4 regions of the Bradyrhizobium sp. USDA 10063 genome follow, and region 1 is predicted to be linked to each of the others. Evidence: riboswitches for the same ligand, from Rfam matches in the RefSeq annotation. Region 1 holds a riboswitch; each other region holds the start of a gene.
What was found. Region 1 has a riboswitch for cobalamin ahead of metE (5-methyltetrahydropteroyltriglutamate--homocysteine S-methyltransferase). Riboswitches for the same ligand answer to the same signal wherever they lie in the genome.

Region 1 (5,768 bases):
GACCATCACCTCGTCCCACAACCCGCGCGCCTTGAGGTCGCGCACCAGGAAGGCGTTCACGACGGTGAAGTCGCCGGACATGTTGGATTTGACATAGAGGTTCTGATAGGCGGGCTCGATCGACTGCGCCACGCCGCAGATGTTGGAGATGGTTGCCGTCGGCGCGATCGCCATCACGTTGGAATTGCGCATGCCGACCGTCTTGACGCGCTCGCGCAAGCCGTCCCAATCCAGCGTGCGCGAGCGGTCCATCGCGACTTCACCGCGTGCTTCTGCGAGCAGCTCGATCGAATCGATCGGCAGGATGCCCTGGCTCCACAGCGATCCCTCGAACGACGGGTAGCGCCCGCGCTCGGCGGCGAGATCGACGGAGGCCGAGATCGCGTGATAGGCGATCGCCTCCATGCCGGTGTCGGCGAAGGCAACGGCCGCATCCGAAGCGAGCGGGATCCGCAGCACATGCAGCGCATCCTGGAATCCCATCAGGCCGAGGCCGACCGGCCGATGCCGCAGGTTGGAGCGCCGCGCCTCGGGGATGGTGTAGAAGTTGATGTCGACGACATTGTCGAGCATCCGCATCGCGGTCGCGATCGTCCGACTCAGCCTGACAGAGTCGAGCCCGCGCTCACCGACATGGTTGAGCAGGTTGATCGAGCCGAGATTGCAGACAGCGGTTTCCTCATCCGAAGTGTTGAGCGTGATCTCGGTGCAGAGATTGGAGGAATGGATCACGCCGGCATGGCGCTGCGGTGAGCGCAAATTGCAGGGGTCCTTGAAGGTGATCCAGGGATGGCCGGTCTCGAACAGCATGGTCAGCATCTTGCGCCAGAGATCGACCGCGCGGATCTTCTTGGATACGCGGATCTCGCCGCGCGCGGCCTTCTCTTCATAGGACGCGTAACGCTCGGCAAAGGCCTTGCCGTAGAGATCGTGCAGATCGGGCGTCTCGTCCGGCGAGAACAGCGTCCATTCGCCGTCGGCCTCGACGCGCTGCATGAAGAGATCGGGCACCCAGTTCGCGGTGTTCATGTCATGGGTGCGGCGGCGATCGTCGCCGGTGTTCTTGCGCAGGTCCAAAAACTCCTCGATGTCGATGTGCCAGGTCTCGAGATAGGCGCAGACCGCGCCCTTGCGTTTTCCGCCCTGGTTGACCGCAATCGCGGTGTCGTTGGCCACTTTGAGGAACGGCACCACGCCCTGGCTCTCGCCATTGGTGCCCTTGATATGCGCGCCTAACCCCCGCACCCGCGTCCAGTCATTGCCGAGGCCGCCGGAATATTTGGCAAGCAGTGCATTGTCCTTGATCGACTTGAAGATGCCGTCGAGATCGTCAGGAACGGTGGTGAGGAAGCACGACGACAATTGCGGGCGCAGCGTGCCGGAATTGAACAGCGTCGGCGTCGACGCCATGAAGTCGAAGGAGGACAGGAGATTGTAGAACTCGATCGCGCGCGCCTCGCGGTCGATCTCGCGGAGTGCCAGCCCCATGGCGACACGCATGAAGAAGGCTTGCGGCAATTCGATCCGGTTGCCGCGGGCATGCAGGAAATAGCGATCATAGAGCGTCTGCAGCCCCAAGAACTGGAACGTCAGATCGCGCTCCGGCTTCAGCGCCGCGGCGAGCTTGTTGAGGTCGAAGCGGCCGAGCTCGGGATCGAGCAATTCGGCGCGGATGCCCACCTTGACATAGGCCGGGAAGTATTCGCCATAGCGGATCGCCATGTCCGCCTGCGACGCAGTGGTTGGTGCGCCCTGCACGACGGACAGCACTTCGGTGCGGAGCTTGTCGAGCAGCAGGCGCGCGCTGACATAGGCGTAGTTCGGCTCCTGCTCGACCAGCGTGCGCGCCGCCATCACGCTGGCGAGCGCCAGTTCATCCTGGCTGATGCCGTCATAGAGATTGCGCTGGATTTCAGCGACCACCGGCGCGGCCTCGACACCGTCGAGTCCGGCGCAGGCCTCGCCGACAATCATCGCCAGCCGCGCATGATCGAGCGGCACCTTGCTGCCGTCCGCGAGCGTCACATGGATGACGGGGCCGGCCGCGGCCTTTGCCGATTTCGCCGCCTGCTGCTCGGCGCGCTGCCGCGCGCGTTCCTCGCGATAGAGCACATAGGCGCGCGCGACCTTGTGATGGCCGCTGCGCATCAGCGCCAGTTCGACCTGGTCCTGGATGTCTTCGATATGAAAGGTGCGGCCTTCGCTCATCCGGCGCGACAGCGCGCCGACCACCTCGGCCGTCAACGCCTCGACCGCTTCGTGAACGCGCCGCGACGCAGCCGCCGTATGACCTTCGACCGCAAGGAAGGCCTTGGTCATTGCCACCGAGATCTTGCCGGCATCGAATTGCGACACCATGCCGTTGCGACGGATCACCTGCATCGGAAGTTGTGCTTCCGGCGCCGCGATCGATTCGGGCCGCAGGTTAATGAGAGGCGCGACTGTTGCTTCGCGATCGAGAGAGAGTGACATCTTGCGAACCCCGTGATGTTGCTGGGGCCGGATGCCAGGAGCGACGCTGCGTGATGATGCCGGCGGCGGACCGGCATGAGCCTGCAAGCGACCGCCGGGACACCCCGCCCGTGGACGTTATTTTGCTGTCACGGCAGGTCTCCTGGCTCGCAGGTCGGCGTTACTCCCCGTCTTCCCAATGCGATGCCGCATCAGTGACGTCTAAGCCGGAAGCAACTCACTGCTTACAGTTGCGGGGGCAGCGCCGGATTCTCGCGAGCGATACGCGATCACCGGATTCCCTCTTAGCCACCATTCCTTGCGTCATGATGGACCGTGACAGCTACATCTGGTGCGATTTGGACAATGGTGTCAATGGCGCGTATCGGCGAAGCGCAAAAATTTCGGCTCCCCCCGCTGGCGCTGTGAACAACGGGCTCCACGCGCACGTGATGTCAGCCGAGTTGACGTTCGCGCGATCTTGCCGGTAAGTGAACGCGTCGTGGTTCTTCGGAGAGATCTTTCCGGAGCTAAGAGGGAAGCCGGTGTGAAGCCGGAGCTGCCCCCGCAACTGTAAGCGGCGAGCCGCGGTCCACAACTGCCACTGAAGCCTGCAAGGCTTCGGGAAGGCCGGACCGCAGTGACGACCCGCGAGCCAGGAGACCTGCCTCGACAACGTACACGTCCTCGGGCGGGGTGTCCCGGTGGTGCGGTTGCGATTCCGTGCGCCCATCGCTCAGGGAATCCAGACGTGTCACTACGGCCTTTGCCCCCAACTCATGGGGTTAAGCCAATGTCTCCCACTTCACTTGCTGTTGCGTCCCTCGGCACGCCGCGGATCGGTCCGCGCCGTGAACTGAAATTCGCGCTGGAACGCTTCTGGTCCGGCGCGATAGACGAAAAGACGCTGATCGAAACCGGCGTCGGGCTGCGCGCAGCCAACTGGGCGCGGCAGAAGAAGCTCGGCATCACCGTGATCCCGTCGAACGATTTTTCGTTCTACGATCAGGTGCTCGACACCTGCGCAATGGTCGGCGCGATCCCAAAAAGTTACGGCTGGACCGGCGGTGCTGTGCCGCTTGCGACCTATTTCGCGATGGCGCGCGGCGTAGAGGGCGACGCTGGCGACTGCGGACATGCCCATCACGCACACGGCGTGGCCGCACTCGAGATGACGAAATGGTTCGACACCAACTATCACTACATGGTGCCGGAGCTTCGCAAGAACCAGTATTTTGCGCTCGCCTCGCGCAAGCCGATCGAAGAGTATGAGGAGGCGAAGGCGCTGGGTTATCAGACGCGTCCCGTGCTGGTCGGCCCGGTCACGTTCCTGAAACTGGCCAAGTCCAAGGATCCGCATTTCGACACGCTGTCGCTGCTCGACAGGCTCTTGCCGGTCTACATCGAAATATTGCGCGAACTCGCCGCCCGCGGTGCGGAATGGGTGCAGATCGACGAGCCCTGTCTCGTGCTTGATCTGGACGCCGCCGCTCAGCAGGCCCTACGTCGCGCCTATTCCGAAATCGCCAAAGCGGTGCCGAGCATCAGGATCATGCTGGCAACCTATTTTGGTGGGCTCGACGGCAATCGTGCGGTCGCGTTTGATCTTCCGGTCGCCGGCCTGCATCTCGATCTCGTGCGTGCGCCGGAGCAGCTCGGCGATCTCATGGACATTCCGAAAGAGCGCGTGCTGTCGCTCGGCGTGATCGACGGCCGTAACATATGGCGTGCGGATCTGACTCGAATCTTCGAGCGGCTCGAACCTGTCGTCGCGAAACTCGGCAAGGAGCGCATCCAGCTCGCGCCGTCCTGCTCGCTGCTTCATGTGCCGATCGATCTCGCGCTGGAAAGCAAGCTCGATCCCGAAGTGAAGACCTGGCTTTCATTCTCGGTGCAGAAGCTCGAAGAGCTTGCCGCGCTGGGAGCGGCGCTTGGAAGCGGCCGGGCGCATGCGTCAGAAGCGATACGCGCATCCGACGCCGCCGCTGCCGCGCGCAAGATCTCGCCCCGGATTCACAATGCGGCTGTCGCGCAGCGTCTCGCCGCCGTCGATGACGGCATGCGCCATCGCGCCAGCCCATTTGCCGAGCGCGCCGAGGTGCAGCACGAGCGGTTCAACCTGCCGCGCTTCCCGACCACGACCATCGGCTCCTTTCCGCAGACGACCGACGTCAGGAACACACGCGCCGCACATGCCAAGGGCGCGCTCAGTGATACCGCGTACAAGACCTATCTGCAGGATCAGACGGCGCGCGCAGTGCGCTGGCAGGAGGACATCGGGCTTGACGTCCTGGTCCATGGCGAGTTCGAGCGCAACGACATGGTGCAGTATTTTGGCGAGCAGCTTTCCGGCTTCGCCTTCACCGAGCTCGGTTGGGTGCAGTCCTATGGCTCGCGCTGCGTCCGGCCGCCGATCCTCTACGGCGACGTCTCGCGCCCGCACCCCATGACCGTCGAATGGTGGCAATTCGCGCAGTCGCTGACAGCGAAGCCGGTGAAGGCGATGCTGACGGGCCCCGTGACCATCCTGAACTGGTCGTTTGTTCGCGACGACCTGCCGCGCAGCGAAGTGTGCCGGCAGATCGCGCTCGCGATCCGCGATGAGGTGCTTGATCTCGAGGCGGCCGGCGCCGGCATGATCCAGATCGATGAGGCCGCGCTGCGCGAAGGCCTGCCGCTGCGCAGGTCGGAATGGAATAGCTATCTAGACTGGGCGGTCGACAGTTTTCGCATCTGCTCCTCCGGCGTGCAGGACGAGACCCAGATCCACACCCATATGTGCTACTCCGAATTCAACGACATCATCGACGCCATCGCAGCGATGGACGCGGACGTCATCTCGATCGAGACCTCGCGCTCGAAAATGGAATTGCTCGACGCCTTCCGGAACTATCGCTACCCGAACGAAATCGGCCCCGGCGTTTACGATATCCATTCGCCGCGCGTGCCTGATGTCGGCGAGATCACCGACCTTCTCAAGCTCGCAAGGCAACGGCTCTCCGATGCCCAACTCTGGATCAATCCCGACTGCGGCTTGAAGACCCGCAAGTGGGAGGAGGTGCGCCCGGCACTTGCCAACATGGTCGCCGCCGCGCGCGAATTGCGATCGCTTGCCTAGACGGTGAGGCCCCGTCTCGTATCCTGTGGCGATTTGAGGAGGAGAACGCCATGCGCTTCTGGATTCAATGCACGAGGTTCGAGACGGGGCAGCCCGTTCACATCAATATCGCGCTCGTCGGCAGCATGTGGCGCGACGGCGAGCGCACCGTGCTTTCTTTCGTCGGCGGTGATGGCGAGAAGATCGAGGTCGTCGAGAC
Region 2 (5,768 bases), 920 kb from region 1:
AAGGCGCGCTCACGAGGCGCCCATGACCTTCCAAATCCCATCCGACTTGCAGATCCCCGCGATCGCTCCAATCGATCAGACGCTTGCTAAGACAATGCGCGCGCGAATCGACGGCAAAGCCAAGCCGCCGGGATCGCTGGGACGAATCGAAGACCTGGCGGTGCAGCTCGGCATGATCGCCCATCCATCCGCCGCAGCGCTACAAAAGGCCGTCCTGCTCGTATTCGCCGGCGATCACGGGCTGACGGAAGAAGGCGTTTCGCAATATCCGTCCGCCGTGACGGCCGCGATGGTGAGGACCTACCTCGCAGGTCGCGCCAGCGCCAACGCCTTTGCGGCTGCGTCAGACGTCAGCATCCGCGTCGTGGACGCCGGCGTTGCCAGCGATCTGCCTGCCCATCCCGACCTCTTCGATGTCAAGATCCGGGCCGGCACCGCGAATTCCGCGCGGGAGGCTGCCATGTCGACCGAGGAAGCGCACAAGGCGCTCGCGGCCGGCTTTGCCATAGCTTCCCGTGAAATCGAGGCAGGTGCCGACATCATCGCACTCGGCGAGATGGGAATAGGCAACACCGCGTCTTCCGCACTCCTGGTGCATCGGCTGGCGCCCGCTTCCCTGGATGACTGCATCGGAGTCGGCGCCGGCCAGGACGAATCAGGCATGGCGCGCAAGCGCGCCGCCATCCACAAGGCAGCCAATCGCAGCGACGCCACGGCGCCGTTCGAGGTGCTCAGGGAATTCGGCGGCTTCGAGATCGCGATGATGACGGGTGCAGCGCTTGGCGCAGCGGCGCATCACCGTCCGGTCGTCATCGACGGCTTCATTTCGTCTGCGGCCGCCCTTGTCGCCGTCAGGCTGGCGCCGGCGACGCGCGACTATTGCGTTTTTGCGCATCGGTCGGCCGAGAAGGGTCACGATATCGTGCTGACGGCGCTTCAGGCGCGGCCGTTGCTCGCTCTCGACATGAGACTTGGCGAGGGCACCGGCGCGTTGCTGGCGGTCCCGCTGGTGCGGGCAGCGTCCCGCCTGCTGACCGACGTCGCCGACCTCAGCGACGTGCTGGAGGGAAAGATCTAGATGAGCCTGGATCGTTTTCGCGACGCGGTCCGATTCCTGACGATCATCCCGGTCGGCGATTCGAAGGATGCGCCCGATTCCGATTGGCTGGCCCGCTCCTCGCCATTCTTCCCGCTGGTCGGCGCGATCGTCGGTCTGGTTTCGGCGGCCGCCCTTCTGTTCACATCCCTCATACTGGGACCGGTGATCGCGGCGCTCATGGCGGTGATGGCAAGCGTCCTCCTCACCTGCGGATTGCACGAGGATGGCCTGGCCGACACCGCGGACGGCTTTGGCGGCGGCTGGACGGTCGAACAGCGTCTCACCATCATGAAGGACAGCCGGATCGGAACCTATGGCACGCTCGCACTCGTTTTCGCGATCGCATTGCGCGTGGCGGCGCTCACTGAGATGCCGGCCTGGACTGGCGCGGCGGCGCTGATTGCAAGTGGAGCCGCCGGCCGCGCCGTGGCGCTGCCGGTCCTCGGCTGGATGAAATATGCCGGCAACATCTCCTCGATGAAGGTGGCTTATGCACCCTCGACGCTCCGGACAGGCGAAATCGGCTTCGCGACGATCGTGGTGCTGCTCGCGCTGACACCGCTCGCTGCGGCCTCCGGCACACATGCTCCGTTCGCCCTTCTTGCCGGCATCGCTTGCGGCATCGCACTGGCAGTTGCCGTCACGCTGTGGTCGCGACGGCTGATCGGCGGCTATACCGGCGACGTGCTCGGGGCCATCGAGCAGGTGTTCGAGGTCGGTTTTCTGCTGGGCGTTGCCGCCGTCATCCGGTCGATTTGATAGTCCACCGCAGCAGCTCGGTTTTTCGACACCGCTCTACAGACTTACCGCAGAAAGATCGGCGCGGAGATGATGTCGTCTGCTTACTCGCGTATTGTTGACAGCGGTTTCTGAAAAAACCTATTGTGATCGCGACGGTTCTCCTTCGGGAGATCAAAAGGGAATGCGGTGCGGGCTCTGTCCCAACGCCGCAGCTGCCCCCGCAACTGTAAGCGGTGAGTCTCTGGTCATGTGCCACTGGATCTCGGATCCGGGAAGGCGATCAGGAGGCGATGATCCGCAAGCCAGGAGACCTGCCGTTTGTCGTGGTCACGGGCGAAACGCGTCGGTCGGGGTGAGCCGAAGCGAAATTCTCAAGGTTAAGGGCGCTTACAGCGCCTGATCCCCTGGGGATTTGTCGCGGTGACGTGTCACGTTGCCGTGGGGGCCCGTTCGGTTCTGCCAATCAGAAAGCTGCCGTAGGTCGTTGCCGGCGTCGTGCGCGGTGATGCATGCCGCGTGCTTTTGCACGCAGGCTCGCGATCGCCGTTCATTTCGCTCGTTGGGGGTTCGTATTGAGAATTCAGTTTAGTGTTGTCGCCGGATTAAGTCGTTTAGCGTTCAAGTCTGGTGTTGCCGGCGCCGCAATGATGGTGCTGACAGCGGGCCTACCGGCTCAGGCGCAACAAGCGGGACCCGATCCTGCGCTGCCGCCGGTGGTGGTGCACCCCGGCCAGCCGAGCGCACGGCCGCCGGGTGCTGCACAGCAGGCAAGGTCACGAAACGCAGCGCATCGCGCGTCGCGAACGTCCCGCTCCAATGCCAACCCCGCCCCGGTGTCGCCGGCTTCCGATACCTCCAGCACGAATCAGGGCAGAGATGGCGTTGACGGCTACGTCGCCCGCACCACCGAGGCCGGCGCCAAGGTCGGAACGCCGATCCTGCAGTGGCCGCGCTCGGTCTCGACGGTGACCCGGCAGGAGATGACCGACCGCGACGTGCAGAGCGTGCGGGACGCCCTGCAATACACGGCCGGCGTGAGCACCTATTTCCGGGAGGGCCAGTTTACCCGCGATTATGTTTCGATCCGCGGTTTCCAAGGCCTGCAATTCCTCGATGGGCTGCGGCTCAACGTCAACAATTACGGCCTGGAACCGTACGGGCTCGAGCGCATCGATGTTCTCAAGGGACCCGCCGCGACCTTGTACGGCCAGGGCAGCCCTGGCGGTCTTTGGGACCTCGTCAGCAAGCGTCCAACCGATCAGGCCTTCGGCGAAGTCCTGCTGCGGATGGGAATACGCAATTCGCTGGAAGGCGCATTCGATGTCGGCGGCCCGGTCACGTCGGATCATTCGCTGCTCTATCGCGTGGTCGGCCTTGGCAGGATCGGCGACGGTCAAATCGACTTCACCAAAGACGAGCGCGCCTTCATCGCGCCATCCTTCACGTGGCGAATCGACGAGGATACGAGCCTTACAATACTCGCGGCCTATCAGAACGATCCCAAGCTCACGGTATTACAGCCGCTGCCCTACGCGGGCACGATCGTTCCCGGCCCGACCGGTCAGTTCATCTCCCGTAACCTGTTTCTCGGGGAGCCCAGCTACCACAACACATCGGTGCAGCAGGCCCGCATTGGCTACGAGTTCAAGCATCAGTTCAACGACGTATTCTCGTTCCAGCAGAATTTCTATTACCAGAACATCGATATCAATCTGAACGAAGTGCAGAGCAGCGCGACCCCGAACACCACGACAACGAACCGGATCGCGGCCAACCAAACCTTCCAGATCGACATGTACCAGATCGACAACCGCCTGAAGGCGGATTTCGATATGGGCCCGCTGCGCCATCATGTGCTGTTTGGCGCCGACTATTCCGCGGTCCCGAATTTCCAGGGTACAGGCACTGGCGCAGCGAGTCCGCTCAATCTCTATAATCCCATCTATGGACAGCCGTTCGCGAGCCCGATCCCGATCACCACATTCCGTTATCAGGATCAGCGGCAGGCCGGCGCCTATGTGCAGGATCGCACCGAGATCGGCCGCCTGTCGGTCCTGCTTGGCGCGCGCTATGATCAACTCCAGCAAGATCAGAAGACCCGCTCGCTCAACCTGGCAACAGGGGTGCTCTCCAACCCGCCCTGGACGCGGCAGCCCGACCATGCCCTGACGTACAACGCCGGCCTGATCTATGCTTTCGACAACGGCGTCGCGCCTTATGCAAGCTACTCGCAGACCTTCACGCCGACGGCAGGTACCGACTTTTTTGGTCGGGCCTTCATTCCGGTCACCGGTGACCAGAAGGAGGTGGGCATCAAATACATGCCTCCCGGCTATGATATTCTGGCGACCGCCGCGGTGTTCGATATCACCCAATACAACGTGCTGACGGCCGATCTGGCGCACAGGGGCTTTGCGGTTCAGACCAGTTCTGTCCAAAGCCAAGGCGGCGAGATCGAGCTGAAGACAACCCGCCTGTATGGCTTCAACATCAGCGCGGCCTACACCTATCTCGACACCAAGGTGATCGCGACCAACACGGCCGGCGGGCTCGGCAAACATCCCGTCGGCATCCCGATGAACCAGGCGTCACTATGGACCACCTACCGTTTTGCAGGCGGAGATTTGGCCGGCGTGACGCTCGGCGGCGGCGTGCGCTTCGTCGGCGATCAAGCGGTCGATGCACTCAACACCCTGGCGGTGCTCTCCTTCACGCTGTACGACTTCACCGCACGCTATGAGCTGGGCGAATTGTCGCCAAGATTCAAGAAGTGGGACATCGCGCTGAACGTCAAGAACCTCTTGGACGAGCGGTATATCGGTTCGTGCGACGACGCGCTCAACTGCTACTATGGACCGGGACGCAACATCACGGGGACCCTGCGTGCGCGCTGGTAAATCGTTCGGGGCGGGCGGCGCGTGACATCAGACGAAGTCTGTACCGCGCTCGACCGGCTGGCCGTCGGAGACTACGCATCTTTCGCCGGCCGTCTGGTGGCCTGGCAAGACCCGCGCGTGGCGTTGGAGGCGGAAAGACTCCTGGATAGCGCAATGCGCGAGGCGATCAATCAACGTTTCGCGCGACGCTTCGAGGTGTTCGATGCCCGCGCCGTGCATTCGATATGGATGAAATGGTATTTGAACGCGTTCATCCCGCCGGTGCGGCTTGCCGACATCCTGTTGGAACAATCCATCTCGGTGGAGCTATCCAGCTTGCGCTTTATCGTCGGCGATGATGCGCGTGTCGATGCGGTGAAGATCGGCGGCGTCAACGACAGCGGCAACCAAGGCCCGTTTCATCGCTTCAAGCCGCTGGTGTTCGATCACTTCGCGCCGCTGATCGACATGTGGTGCGGGAGGACTGACGTCACGGCGCGCGTGTTCTGGAGCAATGTCGGCAATACATTCGAAGCAATGCTGCGCAGGATCGAGGCGGTATCCGGTCCCTCGCAGAGGCTTTCTGAAGCGCGGCATCTCTTGGAGACCGCTGATTGGCACGGCAAAGCCAATCCCTTGTTCGATGCGGTTCACTACGTTTCGGAGAACGGGACCAGCGTCCGCCGTCGGCGCGTTTGTTGCCTGCAATATCTACTTCCCGATCGGCGCTTCTGCAAAGCCTGCCCGATCGAGGAAGCCCGCATCCAACCCCGGCAGGAGGGACCAACATCTTGACTGAAGCGCTCTCGCTGAAGGCCTCCTTGCGGGAAGCAATTCGTATTGCGGCTCCGTATTTTCGCTCCAAGGAGCGATGGAGTGCCATCGGACTGCTATTCTGCACGATCGCGGCACAACTCGCTTTGGTCGCAGCCGATGTGGCGACGAATTATTGGCGCAACGCGTTCTTCCAGGCTTTGCAGGACAAGGATTGGAACGGCTTTCTCATCCAATTCGGCGTCTTCAGCGCCATCGGGGTCTTTTTTGTCCTGGCG
Region 3 (5,768 bases), 3.3 Mb from region 1:
CCTGTCCGGTCTGCCTCTATGCCGGTTCGCTTGTTCCCGAGGGTGTGCTCGCGCATTGCCCGAAGGAAGCGCGCATCATCAACACCGCGCCGCTGTCGCTCGACAAGATCATCTCAGAGATCGTCACGGCACATCGTGAGGGCAAGGACGTCGCACGGCTGCACTCCGGAGATATCTCGATCTGGTCGGCGATGGGCGAGCAGTTGCGCCGCCTGCGCACACTTCAGATTCCCTACTCAGTCACGCCAGGCGTGCCGGCCTTTTCCGCGGCTGCAGCTGCGCTCCAGGTCGAGCTCACGCTGCCGGGCCTGGCGCAATCCGTCGTGCTGACGCGAATCCCGGGCAGGGCGAGCGCGATGCCTGAAGGCGAAAAACTCGCCACGTTCGCCGCGACCGGCGCGGTGCTCGCCGTCCATCTTTCGATCCATCTACTTGCCAAGCTGATTGATGAGCTCACGCCGGTCTACGGGGTAGACTGCCCGGTCGCGATCGTGTGGCGCGCGAGTTGGCCGGACCAGCGCATCATTCGCGCCACGCTGGGTACACTCGATACTGCGGTTGGCACCGAGCTCGAGCGCACGGCCGTTATTCTGGTCGGCCGCACACTGGGTTCGGAAGATTTCGGAGAGAGTCGCCTGTATGCCGCCGACTATGACCGCCGCTATCGGCCGCTCGGGCCGACGCCGCGCTTTCCGGAAGGCTCCTGATGGCGGCAAGCCTCATCATCTCCGCACCGGCATCCGGTGTTGGCAAGACGACCCTGACGCTGGCATTGGCGCGCGCCTATTGCAATCGCGGGCTGAAGGTCCAGTGCTTCAAGAGCGGGCCCGACTATATCGATCCCGCCTTTCATGCGGCCGCCACCGGGCGCGTTTCCATGAACATCGATAGCTGGGCCATGCGTCGCGAGGCCATCGAAGCGCTCGTCTCGCGCGGTGCTGATGCGGACCTCGTTCTGGCCGAAGGCTCGATGGGCCTGTTCGACGGCGTTGCCGCACCGGGCGTCTCGGGGACCGGCGCTACCGCCGATATCGCCGAGATGATGGGCTGGCCGGTCTTGCTGGTGCTCGATCCATCCGGACAGGCGCAAACCGCCGCGGCTGTGGCCGCGGGATTGCGCGATTTCCGCGCAGGCGTGCGCCTCGCCGGCGTTGTCCTCAATCGCGTCTCCAGTGCGCGGCACGAAAACCTCGTGCGCCGCGCCATGGCAGGCGCTGGCATTGCCGTGTTCGGTGCGTTGCCCCGCCATACAGCAATCACCTTGCCGAAGCGGCACCTTGGCCTGGTGCAGGTGGAAGAGCAGGCCGAGGTCGACGGCCTGGTTGCCGAAGCCGCGCGCTTCGTCACGGATCATGTCGATCTGGATAGCGTGCTGGAATCGGCAATATGCACCTGGACCGCGCCGAGCGCCGCACACGACTTAAACGTCACGCCGCCCGGCCAACGCATCGCGCTGGCGCGCGACGCTGCATTCTCGTTCGTCTATCCGCACATGGTGGAGGCTTGGCGCGCGGCCGGAGCCGAGATCACGATCTTCTCGCCGCTTGCCGATGAGGGCCCTGATGATAGTGCCGACATCTGCTGGCTGCCTGGCGGCTATCCTGAGTTACATGCCGGCCGGCTAGCGGCCAACATACGGTTTCGCGGAAGGCTGCGCGCCTTCGCCGAGACGCGACCCGTGCACGGCGAATGCGGGGGCTATATGGTGATGGGCAACGCCCTGACCGACGGTGATGGCGTTCGCCATGAGATGGTTGGTTTGCTCGGTCTTGAGACGAGTTTTGCCGAGCGTCGCATGCATCTGGGCTACCGGTTTGCGGAGCTCGCTGCTTCGATGCCGGGGCACAAACCCGGCGCACGTCTTCGAGGCCACGAGTTTCACTATTCCACGATCATCGCGCAACCAGATAAAGCTCTCGCTGTCGTGCGCGATGCGACCGGCGCCGTGGTTGCCGAAACCGGTTCGCGGCGTGGTCACGCCACAGGCACGTTCTTCCACCTAATTGCGGAGGAGAGGTGACCGTTTCGTCTCCTTTGTCTCGGTACGCGGCCGCCGATGGCCAACTTTTCGGCCTGCATGTCGACAATCCGGTGAGGGAAGGCCAGCTGACGGGCGTGCCGATCCGGACCGACCTGTCGGTTACGCTGTTCCTTTCGGAGCGGGAGGATTATGACGGCGGCGAGCTCGTCATCGAGGACCTCTATGGCTCCCATGAACTGAAGCTGCCGGCCGGCGATCTCGTACTTTATCCTGCTTCAAGTCTGCATCCGGTCACGGACGTGACACGGGGCACGCGTGTTGCGTCTTTCTTGTTGCAGAGCATGGTACGGGATGCGGGGGGCCGCAGCCTGATCTTCGATCTCGACACCGCCATCCAGGCGTTGGTTCAGCGGCTTGGGCGAGACGATCCTGAAACGGGTCGAATTGACCGGCATCTATCCCAACCTGATCCGTTACTGGGCCGAAGCATGAATGCCTCTCTCATCCGCTCGAGGGGGTCACCGTGATGATGCCGTCGTGGATCCGACTTCGCCCCTTGACGCCTGCTCCGCGAAAGGGGCACACAGGGAAGGCATGGTACTCAACGCGGCGCAACGCGCCGGAGCATAATCGGGAATGGCATAGGGGCCGAGTTGCGGTGCCCGAAGCCCCGGCCGGTCCCGCGACTTAAAGCGGTGCAGGGATCCGATCCGCTATTGGGCAATCATGCCGGGGAAGACCGCACTCCCTGTCGAACCGAGAGCCAGGAGACCGGCCCTGCAAGTTTTGACGCCATGGCCGTCGCGTGTGACGGCAGGAAGGACGTGGACCATGCACATTGAACCGGGGATTGTGACGGGAGCCAAGCTCGTGCTGAGCTACGCTACGGGCGCCGCCGCGGCCAGCTGTACCCTGAAGCTCGCGGTCGATACCGTGCGCGAGCAGGGTGTCGCTTCTTTTGTCGTGCGCACGATTGCAACGACGGCGCTGGTATTTTCGTTCTTCGAGCTGTTCCCGCATTTTCGGGTCGGTGTCTCGGAGGTGCATTTCATCCTCGGCTCGACCTTGTTCCTCTTGTTCGGTACGGCACCGGCTGCACTCGGGCTCGCGCTCGGTCTTCTGCTGCAGGGCCTGTTCTTCGTGCCGACCGACCTGCCGCAATACGGCATGAACCTCACCACGCTGCTGGTGCCATTGTTTGCGGTCCACGCGCTCGCTCAGCGGATCATTCCTCGAAATACGGCCTATGTTGACCTACAATATAGCCAGGCGCTGGCGCTCTCGACGGCGTATCAGTCCGGCATTGTGGCATGGGTCGCGTTCTGGGCGCTCTATGGTGCGGGCTTTGGCGCGTCCAACCTCGCCGACATCGCGACTTTTGCCGCTTCCTACACGTTTGTCATCGTGATCGAGCCATTAGCCGATCTGGCCGCGCTTGCTCTGGCAAAGTCGCTGCGAGGCGTCACAGTCGAGGGCTTCGTCACCCAGCGTCTCCACAACGCCCGCTGACGACCTAGAAAGGCGGACCCGACGGCGGCCTTCGTATCAGTGATGCTGACGCTCTCCCTGATAGGTATCGGTTGCGGCGATCCCGAACAGCTCACGCTCGCCGCGATCCGTGCCCTCAATGCAGTCGATCTCATCCTGATCCCTCGCAAGGGAGCTGTTAAGTCCGACCTCGCCGAGTTGCGGCGGACGATTTGCGCAGAGGTACTCACCAACGATCGGACGCGCATCGCGGAATTCGACCTGCCCGTGCGGGACGCCTGCGTGGCAGATTACCGGAAAGCCGTGGACGAATGGCACGACGCCGTCGCTGCAACCTGGTCGCGAGAAATAGCGAGCCACCTTGGAAACACGGGGCGCGTTGCGCTGCTGATCTGGGGGGATCCTTCGCTCTATGACTCGTCCTTGCGGATCGCGCGCAGGCTCAATCCGTTGCCGACCATCGACGTGGTTCCGGGCATCACATCTATCCAGGCGCTGTGCGCGGCGCATGCGCTGCCGCTGAACGATGTCGGCGAACCCTTCTTAGTTACCACCGGGCGGCGGTTGCGTGAGGGCGGCTGGCCTGATAGCGCCGACACTGTTGTCGTGTTACTGGATGGCGGCGCGGCGTTCCAGTCCTTGAAGCCCAAAGGAATCCACATCTGGTGGGGTGCCTATCTCGGGATGACCAATCAGATCACCATGTCGGGTGAGCTTTCCGACGTGGGGCCTCGCATCGTCGCCGCACGGCAACAGGCGCGCGAGCGACATGGCTGGATCATGGACAGCTGTATCCTGAAACGCAGATCCTGACGTGGCCGTCCATTGCGCCGCCGCACTCGCGCGTCGGGCTCAACTTACCAAGCCGACCGGGGGCACTTGGCCGGCTCGAGCAAATCGCGATTGAGCTTGCCGGTCTGCAACAGTTGAGGCAACCTCGTGCAGCCCGCGTGCCGATCACCATATTCGCTAGCGATCACGGCATTGTTGCTCAGGGGGGCGCGTATCCTCAGGAGGTGACGATCGCCATGATGTCGAATTTCGCCTCGGGCGGAGCCGCGATATCGGTGCTGGCGCGCGAACTATAGCGGTTTTCGCCCGATTTGAATCTGGGGGATTCCCAAACGGTTAGCGATGATGGAGACTGTGTGCATTGATTCTCCTTGCCGGCGGGGGCGGGCGGTGCCGAAGGCCTATTCTTGTGACCTGCGGGAACGCGTTATCGAGGCCGTGGCTGCGGGCGCGTCGCGGCGCGAGGCGGCCGAACGCTTCGAGGTGAGTGTAGCATCGGCGGTCAAGTGGGTGCAGCGCTGGCGGGACGATAACAGCGCCGCTGCGAAGCCGCGCGGCGGAAGCGTTTCGCCGCTCGAAGAGTTCGCAACCGAGATTTTGGCTGTGGTTGCTGAGCATCCAGACCTGACCCTGGTGGAGACGCTTGCAGAGCTGCGCAAGCGGAGAATTCGAACCAGCCGCAGCGCGCTCTGGCGCTTTCTCGACCGTCACAACATCACCTTTAAAAAAAAGCCTGCAGGCTACTGAACGGCAGCGAGAGGACGTTGCGCGAGCTCGCCGACGTTGGATACGAGAGCAAGGTTTTCTTGATCCCGCCCGGCTCGTTTTTATCGACGAGACTGCGGTCAGCACAAATCTGGCGCGGCTCCGGGGGCGTGCGCCAAGGGGTGTCAGGGTGATCGGCGCCGTTCCGCTGGGGTCATGGGAGACCATCACTTTCGTGGCGGCCTTGCGCCACAATAAAATGACTGCCCCGATGGTGATCGAGGGAGCTATGACCGGAGAAATGTTCCTCGCCTATGTTGAGCAGTGCTTGGTTCCAACCCTTCGGCGCAACGACATCGTCGTGATGGACAACTGCCGAGTTCACATGGCGCCTGCCGTTAGGCACGCGATTGAGAAGGCAAAGGCGAGCGTGCGGTATCTCCCGAAATACTCGCCTGATCTTAATCCGATCGAGCTGCCCTACAGCAAATTTAAGGCATACTTGCGTAAGGTCGCGGCACGAACAGTTCCGCATCTCACGCGCGCGATCCGTTCGTTCATCCCACAACTAAGCCCACGCGAATGCACCAACTATTTCGCTCACGCAGGCTATGCTTCTAAATGACAGGAATCCGCTTTAGGCTCAAGTCTCGAGGTCATCGACGGCGGCACGCTGACGCAATCGCCGGTGCCTGGCATTCTTACCGACAAGCCGCGGTTCGGTAGCAGCGATTTCAGCGCGGAGGCTGCGCTCGAGCCAAAGGAACTGACCTTTGCCTTTGAATGTGGACAGCGGGCGGTG
Region 4 (5,768 bases), 930 kb from region 1:
GCCGATCGTGGCCAGCATGGAGCTCATCAAGCTGCCGCCACCCGAGACCCAGCCGCGCCGCGACAAGGCCAGCACGCGATAGGATCGCTGCGAGAGCGCCTCCTTCGCGTGCTGGATTGCGATGTCCAACCGCCGTATTTCGGATGCGGCGCGATCCGTCTGGTGCAGGAGTTCGCCCATTCGCCGGATCTGGTCCTTCACATCCTCCAGCGAACGCGCAGCGTCGAATTCGATCACGCGCACGCGATTCTCCTTCAGCAATTCTCGTGTCGCACGCTTCGTGAACCTGCCGGCGACCACTGCGTCCGGTCGCAATATCAGGACATCTTCGGCTTCGCCCGATAGTCGGGGGTAGGCTGCGGCCTTCTCCGCGTTCCAGGAGCGGGCGGGGTCGCGCGAATAGGGACTGAGGCCGAGAATCTGGCTTGGATCCGCCAGCGCCAGCAGCAGTTGGTCCGTGCACACATTGATGGACGCGACGCGTGGCAGATCGGCTGCATCAGCGATATGTGCTCCGCACAGCGCTGCCAGTAACAAAAACGTTGCGCCGATCGCCGGCCGCAGCGCGTCAACAAGGGTCTCGCGCGGGGTCGCGATTGATGGCATGAAGCGATCATGAAGCACGGCGGTGATCTGACGGAAGCTATTGCGCGCCACGGCGGCGAGCCCTTGGACTGGCTCGACCTGTCGACCGGGATCAATCCCTGGCCGTGGACGATTCCGCATCCCATTCCAGAGAGTACATGGACGCGCTTGCCATCGTGTGCCGACGAGCAGGACCTGCTCGCCGCCGCGCGCGAAGCCTATGGTGTGCCCGACCATGCGGGTATCGCGGCCGCCGCCGGCACGCAGGCCCTCATTCAATGGATCCCGTATCTCGCCGGTCCCGGAACGGTTGCGATTGTCACTCCGACCTATGGCGAGCATTCGGCCGCATGGAGCAGCGGAGGCCGAGAGGTCATCGCCGTGAATGATCTGTCCGCGTTGCCTGAACGCGCCCTTCACGCTGTCATCGTTAGTCCCAACAATCCGGATGGACGTATCGCGGATGGCGGGGTGCTCCGGCACGTTGCCGAGCGGCTCGACCGTCGTGGTGGCTGGCTGGTCATCGATGAGGCCTTTGCCGACGTTGATCCAGCGATCAGCGCTGTCGGGATGAGCGCCGACCTTCCCATCCTCGTGCTGCGTTCCTTCGGCAAGTTCTATGGGCTCGCCGGACTTCGCCTCGGCTTCGCGGTCGGCCGACGCGACATCGTCGAGCGTATCGCCGCGGCGCTCGGTCCATGGCCGGCCTCCGGCCCGGCGCTTCACGTCGGCACCGCCGCCTTGCGGGGCCGATCGTGGGCTGATGCGATGCGTGCGAAGCTCGCTCGCCAGTCTGGTGAGCTCGACAATATCCTGACAGCGGCCGGCCTTCATCTCGTCGGAGGGACCACGCTGTTTCGCCTTGCCTCCCATCCCGATGCCCCGGCCCTGCACGCCGAATTGGCCCGACGCCACATCTGGTGCCGTAGCTTCGACTGGGCGCGCGAATGGCTGCGATTTGGCCTTGCGCCGGACGATGGTCTCGATCGCCTGGCCAGCGCGCTTCAATCGTTCAAATAGCGCATCCCGCGCGTCAATCATCACGTCCGCTTTACCAGTGAGCATCAAACCCGACATAAGCTGCGGGACCGGTGGTGCCATAGTTGAACACTTCCTGATAGTGCTCGTTGAAAATGTTCTCGCCGCGCAAGTACACCTTCCAGGTCTCATCGATCTTGTATTCGGTGTAGAGGTCGACGCGGACGTAAGGGGCGAGCGGCAGCGTCTCGTTCGAACCGCTGTAGCGCGTGGATACCGCGAGCACCCGCGGCTCGATCAGCCAGTCCTTGATCGGTGTGATCGGAAACGAGAATCGCGCCAGGTTTTCCGGCCGGCGCGCCAGCGTCAATCCGGTCGAAAGATCCTTGGCCTGCAGATAGGTAAAGGCGGCGTTGAACCGCAGGTATCCCGGCAGGATATCGACATTGACGCCAAGCTCCAATCCGTCGGTTTCGGCACGCGAGATGTTCACATAGTGGCCGAGTGGATGTGCCGGATCGATCACGAAGTCGATCAGGTTGCTGAACCTGTTGCCGAATCCGGTCAGCGAAACCACGACGCGACCTCCGAACAGGCTTTGGTCGATGCCGGCGTCGTAACCGAAGCTTTCCTCTGGACTGAGCGCGGGATTGCCGTAGGTCGGCGCATAGAGCTGATAGAGCGTCGGGGCCTTGGCGCCGGTCCCGGCGCTCGCATGCAGCTTGGTGCCGGTCTCCGCGATCGTGTAGGCCGCGGTGGCTCGCCATGTCTCGAACCGCGCGACGTCAACGACGTTGTCGACCCGGCCGCCGATCGTGACGTTGAGCCGCTCGCCGATCGGCAGTTGCCAGAGCGCGAACACCGAATTCGTGTCCTGCGTCCCCGCGAGCTGTGGCGTCGTGGCTCCTGGGATCGGCAGCAGGTTGGTGGTGGAGGTGCTCGCCGTTTCGTGCTGCACGCGCGATCCGACGATGAGCGATCCCAGCGGGCCGACCTTCAGGTTGCCCTGATATTCCAGGCCCGTGCTGTCGCCGACGAAATTGGAGAGGATGGACGTGGTGTTCCGCGGCAGCTTGTTGATCTTGTAGGTGACATCATCGAACGAGCGGTCGATGTGCGTCTCGAACGCGCTCACGCCATGGGTGAGGATGCCGCCGAGCGTGTCGAAGGAGGCGCGTCCCCAGACCTGTTCGAGAAGGCGCGTCGCGCTCGACGGCGTGTCCGGGAACGCTCCACTGGACTGGTCGTAGGCGGACCGCGTGAACGAGGCCAGCATTCCGGTCTCCAGGCGTACGCCTTCGCCGGCGTCGTAGCCGACGCGTGCCGAACCGCCGACGCGGTCGAAGCCGTCGCGCTCGAGGGGCCCATACTTGGCCTCGAGCGCCGGGATGCGATAGCCATAGCGCGAAAAGGCCGTTGCTGTGCTGACCGCTTCCCGTGAATGCGTAGGACCACGGCCCCGAGGTTCCGGTCAGCGCTGCGCTGCTGCTCGCCGTGCCGTAGCTTCCGCCCTCGGTGCGGACGTCGAGTTGCGCCGGGCCGGTGCCCCTCTTGGTGATGATGTTGACCACGCCGCCCATCGCGTCCGATCCGTAGAGCGCGCTCTGCGGTCCTTTCAGCACCTCGATCCGCTCGATCGCGCCCGGGGCGAACATCGCGAAATCGAAATCGCCGCTGGCGGCGGTCGGATCGTTGACCCTGATGCCGTCGATCATGACCAGCGTCTGGCCGGTATTGGCGCCGCGCAAACGCACATTGGTCGTTGCGCCTGGTCCGCCGCTCTCGGTGATATCGAGCCCGGGCACTGTCCGCAGCGCGTCGACGAGCGAGGTCGGATTGCTGGTCGCGAGCATCTGGTTCGTGACCACGCTGACCGAACTTCCAGTCCGGCTTGCGGGCTCCGGTGTCCGGTCGGGAGTTACGACGAGTTCAGGAGTCGGCGGAGGGGCCTCGTTACTCGGCGCCGGACGCACAGGACGAGTCGCTGAAGATGTTCGCTTGTTCCTCGAGGCCGGCTTGGACCGGGCGTCCGGATTGACGACCACCGCAGGGAGTTGTTCGGGACGCGATTGAGCCATCGCGCCAGTCTGATCGCATGCAGCAACGGCCGCACACACGGCAAGAAAACGCCGCAAGCTCATGAATGCCCTTTCCGCCGACCCACCGTCGAACGAGTTGATACCCGTCAACGGCCGGTCTCCTGGCTCGCGGTCGTCTCGCGATCCGCCTTCCCAAGCCCGCTTGGCAGGCTCAGTGGCATCCGGATCGCAAATATCCGCTTACAGTTGCGGGGGCAGCCGCGGCATTGGGAAGAGTCCCGCACCGCGTTCCCGTTTCACCCTTTGAGGGCACCGATGACGGCGGCTAAGAAGCACAACGCCGAGCAAAACTCAAATCGATAACGATCCTTCAGACCCCAACAGCATTTCTCCAGATCGCTGGCAGGGGCGAACTGAATGATGAACACAGAAAGTTGCAGGCAGGCGAAAGGATAGAAACGGCTCGTTGATTCGCCGCGCCGAAGCCATTTGACATGGTTCAACGCCGGCCAGGGGGAAACACACTGCGCTATTCCCGCGACCGGAATCGTCAACCTCTGATAAATACCTTAGGTTGCTAATAGTGGCCTGAGGCGGTAGCCTGTCGATCGAGCAGCTACTGCGGATAGATGCCGAGCATTGATGCCTGTCCGGTACGCTGTCGGCACACGGAGGAACAGAACATGTCGGTCCCGTGCAAGTTCGAACTTAGCCTCCTCAGCCACGACGAATACGAGACCATCCGCCTCACGCATCATCCCGCCATCTATGAGGTCGAGCCGACTGATCTTGCGGCCATGCAGTCCCGCTTGCGCAAGATGCGCGACAAGGAGCGAACGCTCAGCCGACAAAAGCGGCGAGAGACGCGTGGAAAAGGCCAGGCTCGCGGCGCGAACTTCCCTGGAACGGCCGACCGTCCATCACAACGCAAGCAGGTCTTTGCCGCAGCACTGAAGCGGGTCAACAGCGAGCTCAGGCGTCTTCACAACCTGGCAGCTCGGACCGCCCATGCCGAGGCGGCCCGAAAGGCGCTCGCGCTGCGTCGAGCCGCGGACTTCGTTCCCTATCCCTCCGCCGGGTCTGCCGCCAACGAAGGCATGGTGCCGCGCTTGAGCACGCGCCGAAGGAAGATCGTCACTGGCGCGCGAATCGGGCGAGTGTCGCAGGCGACGAAAGTCGCTCAGGCAATACGCGATGCGCGAGGCGCATGAGCCTGCGCTGACCAGTGCGCATTACCGCCAGCGGGTGTCTTACCGGCGGGGTTCGTCGCAACGCTACATTTAGGCAGGACGGGTAAGGCGTGTCGGCTTTGATCTCGGCGTCACCGGAGGTGGCGTTCTATCCTGGGCTGTCCTTGCCAAGAACTCGCGGATTGGTCCCGGCACCATGCGCGGGAGCTATGTGGGGGCCAGCGCCAATGTTGCGCTGGGCCCCGGCTTTGGCGCCAACGTCCTGATCGGCGGATCGCGCCGAAGCGTCGTCCTGCAGCCGCATTCCGTCGAGCGCACGATCGGGGTCAATCTCGCGGCAACGGTGACCCATTTGACCCTGGGCGCAAGGGGACGACGATAACGCATCCCTCGATAGTTCCTCAAAAGCAATGCGGAACGTTGCCGACCTTTGGCTCAGGCCCCACGAACCCGCGTGCAGGCTCGTCGTATTCAAAAACCAACGCAGTTCAGGACACCACATCCTTTTGTCGTACCAACTGATTTTGGTGCGCCATATGTACCGCCGGCTGCCGGGTGGTGGCTGGAAATAGACCGGCTGAGACGCTGGCCAGACGGTGGTGGGTCGTAAGCAATGGCCGAGGTGCAGGCCGGCATTGACTACGGCTTCGCCATTTTATTCTGCGTGGCGCGCGAAATTGCCATCATTCTAATAAGAATTGCGACTCGTGCGCGGATCTTTCTTGGGTTCCGACGTTCGACGGCGAGATCGGCACTCGCAAGGCGAACCTGTGATTTTGTCACTTCGATCTGTCCTGATATGTCTTTTATCGCTGGCGATGCTTGCGCTCGGCGGCAGCGCGGTCCGCGCGCAAGGCACAGCCGCCGACAAAGAGTTGGTGGTGGCGACCAAGGAAGCCCCGCCTTTCGCGATGAAGCAGTCGGATGGGAGCTGGGGCGGTATCAGCATCGATCTCTGGAAGAGAATCGCTGATGG

Region 2: it holds a riboswitch for cobalamin, as region 1 does, so the genes downstream of both, ACVJGD_RS18920 (TonB-dependent siderophore receptor) here and metE (5-methyltetrahydropteroyltriglutamate--homocysteine S-methyltransferase) in region 1, are expected to answer to the same signal.
Region 3: it holds a riboswitch for cobalamin, as region 1 does, so the genes downstream of both, ACVJGD_RS38575 (energy-coupling factor ABC transporter permease) here and metE (5-methyltetrahydropteroyltriglutamate--homocysteine S-methyltransferase) in region 1, are expected to answer to the same signal.
Region 4: it holds a riboswitch for cobalamin, as region 1 does, so the genes downstream of both, ACVJGD_RS18855 (TonB-dependent receptor) here and metE (5-methyltetrahydropteroyltriglutamate--homocysteine S-methyltransferase) in region 1, are expected to answer to the same signal.

Annotation. Positions count from the first base shown of each region.
Region 1 covers NZ_JBSSGP010000002.1:4,440,203-4,445,970, forward strand. The annotation lists gene ACVJGD_RS23060 (ribonucleoside-diphosphate reductase subunit alpha) at 1-2,472, opposite strand, end outside; cobalamin riboswitch at 2,588-2,805, opposite strand; cobalamin riboswitch at 2,938-3,137, shown strand; gene metE (5-methyltetrahydropteroyltriglutamate--homocysteine S-methyltransferase) at 3,245-5,569, shown strand; gene ACVJGD_RS23070 (hypothetical protein) at 5,620-5,768, shown strand, end outside.
Region 2 covers NZ_JBSSGP010000002.1:3,523,975-3,529,742, forward strand. The annotation lists gene cobT (nicotinate-nucleotide--dimethylbenzimidazole phosphoribosyltransferase) at 23-1,078, shown strand; gene cobS (adenosylcobinamide-GDP ribazoletransferase) at 1,079-1,858, shown strand; cobalamin riboswitch at 1,977-2,173, shown strand; gene ACVJGD_RS18920 (TonB-dependent siderophore receptor) at 2,485-4,737, shown strand; gene fhuF (siderophore-iron reductase FhuF) at 4,759-5,511, shown strand; gene ACVJGD_RS18930 (ABC transporter ATP-binding protein/permease) at 5,508-5,768, shown strand, end outside.
Region 3 covers NZ_JBSSGP010000002.1:7,777,987-7,783,754, forward strand. The annotation lists gene cobM (precorrin-4 C(11)-methyltransferase) at 1-707, shown strand, start outside; gene ACVJGD_RS38565 (cobyrinate a,c-diamide synthase) at 707-2,020, shown strand; partial or broken gene ACVJGD_RS38570 (Fe2+-dependent dioxygenase) at 2,038-2,473, shown strand; cobalamin riboswitch at 2,560-2,775, shown strand; gene ACVJGD_RS38575 (energy-coupling factor ABC transporter permease) at 2,813-3,490, shown strand; gene cobF (precorrin-6A synthase (deacetylating)) at 3,533-4,282, shown strand; partial or broken gene ACVJGD_RS38585 (nicotinate-nucleotide--dimethylbenzimidazole phosphoribosyltransferase) at 4,284-4,554, shown strand; one part of gene ACVJGD_RS38590 (IS630 family transposase) at 4,607-5,001, shown strand; one part of gene ACVJGD_RS38590 (IS630 family transposase) at 5,000-5,591, shown strand; partial or broken gene ACVJGD_RS38595 (nicotinate-nucleotide--dimethylbenzimidazole phosphoribosyltransferase) at 5,604-5,768, shown strand, end outside.
Region 4 covers NZ_JBSSGP010000002.1:3,508,807-3,514,574, reverse strand. The annotation lists gene ACVJGD_RS18870 (ABC transporter substrate-binding protein) at 1-606, opposite strand, end outside; gene cobD (threonine-phosphate decarboxylase CobD) at 616-1,605, shown strand; gene ACVJGD_RS18860 (TonB-dependent receptor) at 1,637-2,839, opposite strand; partial or broken gene ACVJGD_RS18855 (TonB-dependent receptor) at 3,144-3,641, opposite strand; cobalamin riboswitch at 3,737-3,934, opposite strand; gene ACVJGD_RS18850 (hypothetical protein) at 4,286-4,813, shown strand; partial or broken gene ACVJGD_RS18845 (DUF992 domain-containing protein) at 4,902-5,174, shown strand; gene ACVJGD_RS18840 (transporter substrate-binding domain-containing protein) at 5,563-5,768, shown strand, end outside.